Regions from separate parts of the Pectobacterium actinidiae genome, predicted to be linked through region 2. Evidence: predicted binding sites of a transcription regulator. Region 2 holds the regulator's gene; the other holds the start of a gene.
The links. The regulator PhoB, encoded in region 2, activates phosphate uptake and scavenging genes when phosphate is short. The targets are predictions, from matches to a motif close to CTGTCATAAAACTGNCNNAT.

Region 1 (3,741 bases), on a different contig from region 2:
GAAGGAAAGGGTGAAAAAGCGCCTTCAACGATGGTGGCTTTCTCCTCACGAGAGATGAACTATCCACTGTTGGAAAGCTTGTTAGAGGCGCAGTCATTTTTCACCGATGGCGAAATAAGTTATACCGAGCAGGAACAGGGCGGCTTTTTTTATACCTGCCGTCATCACGATCGCGAGCTGACCTTTTATCTTGAGGTATCGGAGCGCGATCCTGAGAATCAGATCACGCCGATGCATTCAACCGATCCGATCCCCCCTGAACTGCTGGCGCAGGCTAATGCGGCAACGCAGGAGGTGATGGTTGAGTGTTTTTTTGGGCAAAATCCGCTGGAAGATTACGTTCATCAGCTCCGCTTATTAAGCGCCGTGGTGCCGGATTTTCTATTGGGCATTGATATGTCTGCCGCGGGTAACGTGTTTACCCGTGAATGGTTGGATTTTCAACTGGGAGATGATGTCCTGCCGGAAATCGAATCGCTGTATACCATTCATGCCGTGTACGACACCGAGAACGATCCGCCAACCACATTCTGGTTTCACTCGCATGGTCTGGCGCGATGCGGCCTGACGGAAGCGGAATTGGTCATTCCTGAGACGCTGAATTCGTATTATGGCATCCCGGATTTATTCAGAAGCTTTGTTAATAATGCCATTCAGAATCAGCGTATTACCTTTAATGAGCCGATTCTGTGCGGGCAAACGGACAGCGGTTATGAATATCTGGTGGCACTGCCGTTTGAAGAAGGGTTGCGCCATGTGAACCACTCCACGCCGATTGACCAACTGCGGCCTCTGGAAGAGATGCGTTACGATCTGGAAGGAACACCGGAAGGGGTGTTTCTGGGCGATCGCGCCGACAGAGATGACGTGCATCAGTCGCCTTCCTGTATGCTGTTTCGTACCAACGAAGAAAATCCGGTACTGCAAACGTTCTTTAAAGGGTTTGATGAGCAGAACGCCATCATGTTCTGGCGTACCAGTACGGAAACGGCAGAAATGTCGCGTAAGGCACAACTGCGCTGGCGTTATTTCGTCAACATGTTCAAAAACTACCATGTGAGTGACGAACCGGCTAAGTCAGGTTTTCTAGCCAGGCTTCTCAAGAAAGCCCCTAAGCCTGTCGAAAGTGAATGGCGCTTTATGGTGAAGTTTGGCATCCCTCATGGCCAAGACGGGGAAGAGCGTGAGCACATGTGGTTTATACCCGAAAAAATCAACGATACGACCGTTACGGGAGTATTAATCAATCATCCGTTCTGTGTTGAGGATATGCAGGAAGGCGGCGTGTATTCTATTGATATATCGTGGGTAACCGACTGGGCGATTTATTATCAGGGCGACAGTTATAAGCCTGATACGATTTACAAACTGCTGAGTCATAGCCAGACTCATTGAGTCTTCCTTTTTGCCAGTCAGAACCTGCGTTCTGGCTGGTTCTCCCTGAATTTCCTCGCTTATCGCGCCTTGTCATAAAACTGTCATATTACGTACATTTTACTGTCACCAAATTGTCCTATTTTTCCTCCTGCGAACTACACTCTGATTTGATAACTCTGATTGATAACGACTCTACGTCGACACGTCGAGTATCCCACAGGAGGGATTATGAAACTGATGCGTACCACTCTTGCCAGTGTTGTTGCGGCAACCTTTTCTCTGACGGCGTTTTCTGCTTTTGCTGCTACTAACCTCACCGGTGCCGGTGCGACATTCCCAGCGCCTGTTTATGCTAAATGGGCTGACTCCTATCAAAAAGAAACCGGCAATAAAGTTAACTATCAAGGCATCGGTTCTTCTGGCGGTGTAAAACAGATTATCGCGAAAACGGTAGATTTCGGTGCGTCTGACGCGCCTCTGGCTGACGACAAATTAGCACAGGATGGTTTATTCCAGTTCCCAACCGTTATCGGTGGCGTGGTACTGGCGGTGAACGTTCCTGGTATCAAGTCTGGCGAACTGACGCTGGATGGTAAAACTCTGGGTGATATCTACCTGGGTAAAATCAAAAAATGGAACGACCCAGCAATCACTAAACTGAACCCGAATGCCAAACTGCCGGATCAGGATATCGCTGTAGTTCGTCGTGCTGACGGTTCTGGTACGTCTTTCGTGTTCACCAGCTACTTGGCAAAAGTGAACCCAGAATGGAAAGAGAAGATTGGTGCAGGTTCTACTGTGAACTGGCCAACCGGTCTGGGCGGTAAAGGTAACGATGGTATCGCGGCGTTCGTACAACGTCTGCCAGGTTCTATCGGTTACGTAGAATACGCGTATGCCAAGCAAAACAACCTGGCTTACACCAAACTGATTTCTGCCGACGGCAAAGCGGTTAGCCCGACTGGCGCAAGTTTCAGCAACGCGGCTAAAGAGATCGACTGGAGCAAATCCTTCGCTCAGGATCTGACTAACCAGAAAGGCGCTGATGCATGGCCGATCACCTCAACCACGTTCATCCTGGTTCAAACCAAACAGGAAAAACCTGAGCAGGGCGCTGAAGTGTTGAAATTCTTTGACTGGGCGTTCAATAAAGGCGGCGAGCAAGCTGAAGCGCTGGATTACGCTACGCTGCCAAAAGAAGTGGTTGAGCAAATCCGTGCTGCCTGGAAAACCCAGGTAAAAGACAGCAGCGGTAAAGCACTGTACTAATTATTGTATCGACACGTCGTATCGGGGCGGAGAGGTGATAGCAACCTCTCTGCCTTCAATAGCTTATCAAATGTAGTTAAAACGAGAAGAGAGACGTATGGCGGAGTACAAGCCAACTATCAAAGCCCCGGGAAAATATGGCGATATCCTCTTCAGCACGCTGGTAAAACTGGCGGCGCTGGTCACGTTACTGCTCTTGGGCGGCATCATTGTTTCCCTGATTTTGGCGTCCTGGCCTAGCATCGAGAAGTTCGGTTTTGCCTTCTTGTGGACGAAAGAGTGGGATGCGCCCGCAGAGCAGTTTGGTGCACTGGTTCCGATTTACGGCACCATCGTTACCTCGCTGATTGCACTGATTATTGCGATTCCGATTAGCTTCGGGATTGCGTTGTTTCTGACAGAACTGGCACCCGCCTGGTTGAAGCGTCCGCTTGGCGTGGCGATTGAATTGCTGGCGGCCATTCCGAGTATTGTTTACGGCATGTGGGGGTTGTTCATTTTCGCTCCGCTGTTTGCCAAATACTTCCAACAACCGGTAGGCAACGTCCTGTCCGGTATTCCTATTGTTGGCTCACTGTTCTCCGGTCCGGCGTTCGGGATCGGTATTCTGGCGGCTGGCGTCATTCTGGCCATCATGATTATCCCGTACATTGCGGCGGTGATGCGTGACGTCTTCGAGCAAACGCCGGTGATGATGAAAGAGTCTGCCTACGGTATTGGCTGTACGACGTGGGAAGTCATCTGGCGCATTGTGTTGCCTTACACCAAAAATGGCGTGATCGGCGGGGTGATGTTGGGATTGGGGCGCGCGTTGGGTGAAACCATGGCGGTCACCTTTATCATCGGTAACACCTACCAGCTCGACAGCGCGTCGCTGTATATGCCAGGCAACAGTATTACCTCTGCGCTGGCAAACGAATTTGCCGAAGCGGAATCCGGCCTGCACACGGCGGCGCTGATGGAGCTGGGGCTGATTCTGTTTGTGATTACCTTTATTGTTCTGGCATGTTCAAAGCTGATGGTGATGCGTCTGGCTAAAAATGAGGGGGCGCGCTAATGGCTACATTAGGCATAGAGCAAGAAGCCGAACTGGCA
Region 2 (3,741 bases):
TTGTGACAGCATCATCGAACGCGTGAAACGGCCGAAATCAAGCCCAGTGAGCTGTGTGATCATCTCTTTTTTATCATTGAGTTTTTCACACAGAATCTTGCCGTCTTCAATGAGGGCGAGTTCGGCCTTGGGGGACTGTAAGTTGCCGTCCGGAGCGTTTCTTGCCCGACGCTGGCTCCAGAAGGCGCGATATCCGATGCCTTTAACCTCGAATTCGACTTCGGCGAGACATTCAGCGGTATTACGCGTCATTAGGTCATTCTGGCTGGCGGAAAGCAGACCTAGCCGTGGCGTTTCGTGATACAGCGCCAGACAGATTGCATCCAGCAGCGTGGTTTTCCCCGCGCCGGTCGGGCCGGTAATGGCAAATAAGCCGTTGCTGGAAAACGGCTCCTGCGTGAAATCGATTTTCCATTCGCCTTTCAGCGCGTTGAGATTCTTTAAGCGCAGACTGAGGATTTTCATTGGGCTGGCTCGCTATTTTCCAGTTCATCAATAACCTGATTAAACAGCGTACGGACGCGCTGTTGGCGACTGTCTTCCATGTCTGTCTCCGTTGCCATACGACGTTCAAAAACGTCATGCACGCTCAGTTCGTTCAGCGTTTCCTTGTCCTGCCGCGTAATCGCTTGCAGGCGCTGTTCGCGCGTACGGCGCAGCAGCAGTACCTCAACGGGCAGATGTTCGGTCATCGCCTGAATGCGTTTTTGCATGTCGCTCAGATAATCCTGCGTGTTGAGTTCGATATCCAGCCACACGGACTTATCCCCCTGATAGTTCTGAAAGGCAGCCAACTGCTGCTCAATATCACTCAGGCTGCCTTTAATCAGCTGCATCGGCTGAGTGACGGGAATCGGCAGTATTTCTACTTGTGCTGGCGCGTCTGGTGCAAAACTCACCAGACAGACGGATTTCTCGCTGTTCAGTTCATCAAAACTTAGCGGGATAGGTGAACCGCTGTAGCGAATGTGCTCGCTTTGGGTCACACGCTGTGGGCGATGAATATGCCCCAGCGCGATATAATCCGCTGGCGGAAAAGCCTGAGCAGGGAAGGCATCGAGCGTACCAATATAGATATCGCGTACGGATTCTGAGGCGGTCGCGCCAATCGTCGTCAGGTGTCCGGTTGCAATAATCGGCAACGGTAAGCCTAGTTCGTCGCGCTTTTGGCAAGCCAGTTGGTAACACTGTTGGTAGTGCGCGGTAATCGCTTCCTGTAGCGCCAGCTGTTTTTCATCTCCGGATTGTCCGGCTTTGCTGGTTAACACATCACGCGGACGTAAAAAAGGAATGGCGCAGAGTAGGGCTCCGGGCTGCTGCTGACGGTTTTCCAACAGGATCACCTGTTGGGCAGGCTCATCACTGGCGCTGGCAATCACCTGCGTGTTCAGGCAGGCCAACAGCTCGCGGGATTCATTCAGCATGGCGACGGAATCGTGGTTGCCGCCGAGAATAACGAGCTGACAGCCCGTGCGTTGTAGTTCTACCACGAAGCTATAATACATTTCCCGTGCATAGCTGGGGGGCGAACCGTTATCAAAAATATCGCCTGCAACGATAATGGCATCGACCTGATGGTGTTCCACCTGAACGATGAGCCAGTGTAGAAAAGCCTGATGCTCAGCGCTTCGGCTTTTGGTATAAAAATATTGCCCTAAATGCCAATCGGCGGTGTGGATAATGCGCATCGTGTTCTCTCGATATTCATGCCGCGTGGCGGTGGATGACGTTGTCATTATTTATTATGTGAAAGGGTGTGTCGTCGCCAGAGTGCTTTGTCATCGTCATGCCATGATTATATATAGCAGGGACGGCGGCTGTCGCGGTGGAATCAGGAGTTTGGAAAGCGGCTCGAAAAATAGGATGTACGCGCTGTAACAATCGTGCGGAGAGGTCCGGGTGTTTTTCATAAATCTGTCATAAAACTGACGCATAATGCCTTTCGCCTGCTAACAGCGACGATGATTAACGACAGGATTAACAATGGCAAAACGCATATTAGTCGTGGAAGATGAAGCACCAATTCGTGAAATGGTCTGCTTTGTACTGGAACAAAATGGTTATCAACCCGTTGAAGCTGAAGACTATGATAGCGCGGTAACGCAACTGTCGGAGCCGTTCCCAGAACTGGTGTTGTTAGACTGGATGCTGCCAGGTGGGTCGGGCCTGCAATTCATCAAGCATATGAAGCGCGAGGCGCTGACGCGTGATATTCCGGTGATGATGTTGACCGCGCGTGGCGAAGAAGAAGACCGCGTGCGCGGGCTTGAAGTGGGGGCGGATGATTACATTACTAAACCGTTCTCACCCAAAGAATTGGTAGCGCGTATCAAAGCCGTGATGCGCCGAATTTCACCGATGGCGGTGGAAGAAGTGATTGAAATGCGTGGCCTGAGCCTCGATCCTTCCTCGCATCGCGTGACGACCGAAGAGCATGCGTTGGACATGGGGCCGACGGAATTTAAACTGCTGCATTTCTTTATGACGCATCCTGAGCGTGTTTATAGCCGGGAACAGTTGCTGAATCACGTTTGGGGCACTAACGTTTACGTTGAGGATCGTACTGTCGACGTTCATATTCGTCGCTTGCGTAAAGCACTGGAAACCAGCGGACATGACAAAATGGTGCAAACCGTTCGGGGAACGGGCTACCGTTTTTCAACGCGTTACTGAGGTGATCGTAACCGGAGAAATATTAACGTGCTAGAACGTTTATCCTGGAAAAGGCTGGCATTGGAGCTGGCTTTTTTTTGTTTACCTGCGTTGCTGCTGGGGCTGGTTTTTGGTTATCTGCCCTGGTTTCTGCTGGTCGCGGTATTAGGCCTACTCTGCTGGAATTTTTATAACCAGCTAAAACTCTCTTATTGGCTGTGGGTTGACCGCAGTATGACGCCACCGCCTGGTCGCTGGAGTTGGGAGCCGCTGTTTTATGGGCTTTACCAAATGCAGTTGCGGAACCGACGCCGCCGCCGTGAGCTGGCGCTTCTGATCAAACGGTTTCGTAGCGGTGCCGAGTCCTTGCCGGATGCTGTGGTGATCACTACCGAAGAAGGAACGATCTTCTGGTGTAATCATCTGGCGCAGCACCTGCTGAATTTCCGCTGGCCGGAGGATAACGGTCAGAATATCCTCAACTTATTGCGCTATCCCGAATTCACAAACTACATGAAAGGACAGGATTTTAGCCGTCCTCTCACGCTACAGTTGAATAATTCTCACCATGTTGAATTCCGCGTGATGCCCTATTCCGAAGGGCAGCTATTGATGGTGGTGCGTGATATTACGCAAATGCACCAGCTTGAAGGTGCCAGACGTAACTTTTTTGCCAACGTGAGCCATGAGCTGCGTACGCCGCTGACGGTGTTGCAGGGCTATCTGGAAATGATGCAGGAAGAAACGCTGGATGCGGCTCTGCGAGGGAAGGCGCTGAGCACCATGCAGGAGCAGACCCGACGCATGGATGGGCTGGTCAAACAGTTGCTGACCTTGTCCCGTATTGAGGCGGCGACGGCAATTGATCTGAATGAAAAAGTCGATATCCCATTGATGCTGCGCGTATTGCAGCGTGAAGCGCAGACGCTGAGTCAGGGGCGTCATGAGATCGTCTTTCGTGTGAATGAAAATCTCTGCGTGTTTGGTAATGAAGAACAACTGCGCAGTGCGGTATCCAATCTGGTGTATAACGCCGTCAACCATACGCCTGCGGGAACGCGTATCGAAGTCTGCTGGCAGAAGATCCCA

Region 1: a site for PhoB is predicted at 1,465-1,484, ahead of pstS (phosphate ABC transporter substrate-binding protein PstS). Genes of this name have one in related genera too.

Annotation. Positions count from the first base shown of each region.
Region 1 is NZ_JRMH01000002.1:559,349-563,089, reverse strand. Features, by position in the region: gene KKH3_RS20020 (DUF4026 domain-containing protein) at 1-1,395, shown strand, start outside; gene pstS (phosphate ABC transporter substrate-binding protein PstS) at 1,606-2,646, shown strand; gene pstC (phosphate ABC transporter permease PstC) at 2,744-3,703, shown strand; gene pstA (phosphate ABC transporter permease PstA) at 3,703-3,741, shown strand, end outside.
Region 2 is NZ_JRMH01000001.1:984,535-988,275, forward strand. Features, by position in the region: gene KKH3_RS04055 (AAA family ATPase) at 1-465, opposite strand, end outside; gene sbcD (exonuclease subunit SbcD) at 462-1,688, opposite strand; gene phoB (phosphate response regulator transcription factor PhoB) at 1,984-2,673, shown strand; gene phoR (phosphate regulon sensor histidine kinase PhoR) at 2,701-3,741, shown strand, end outside.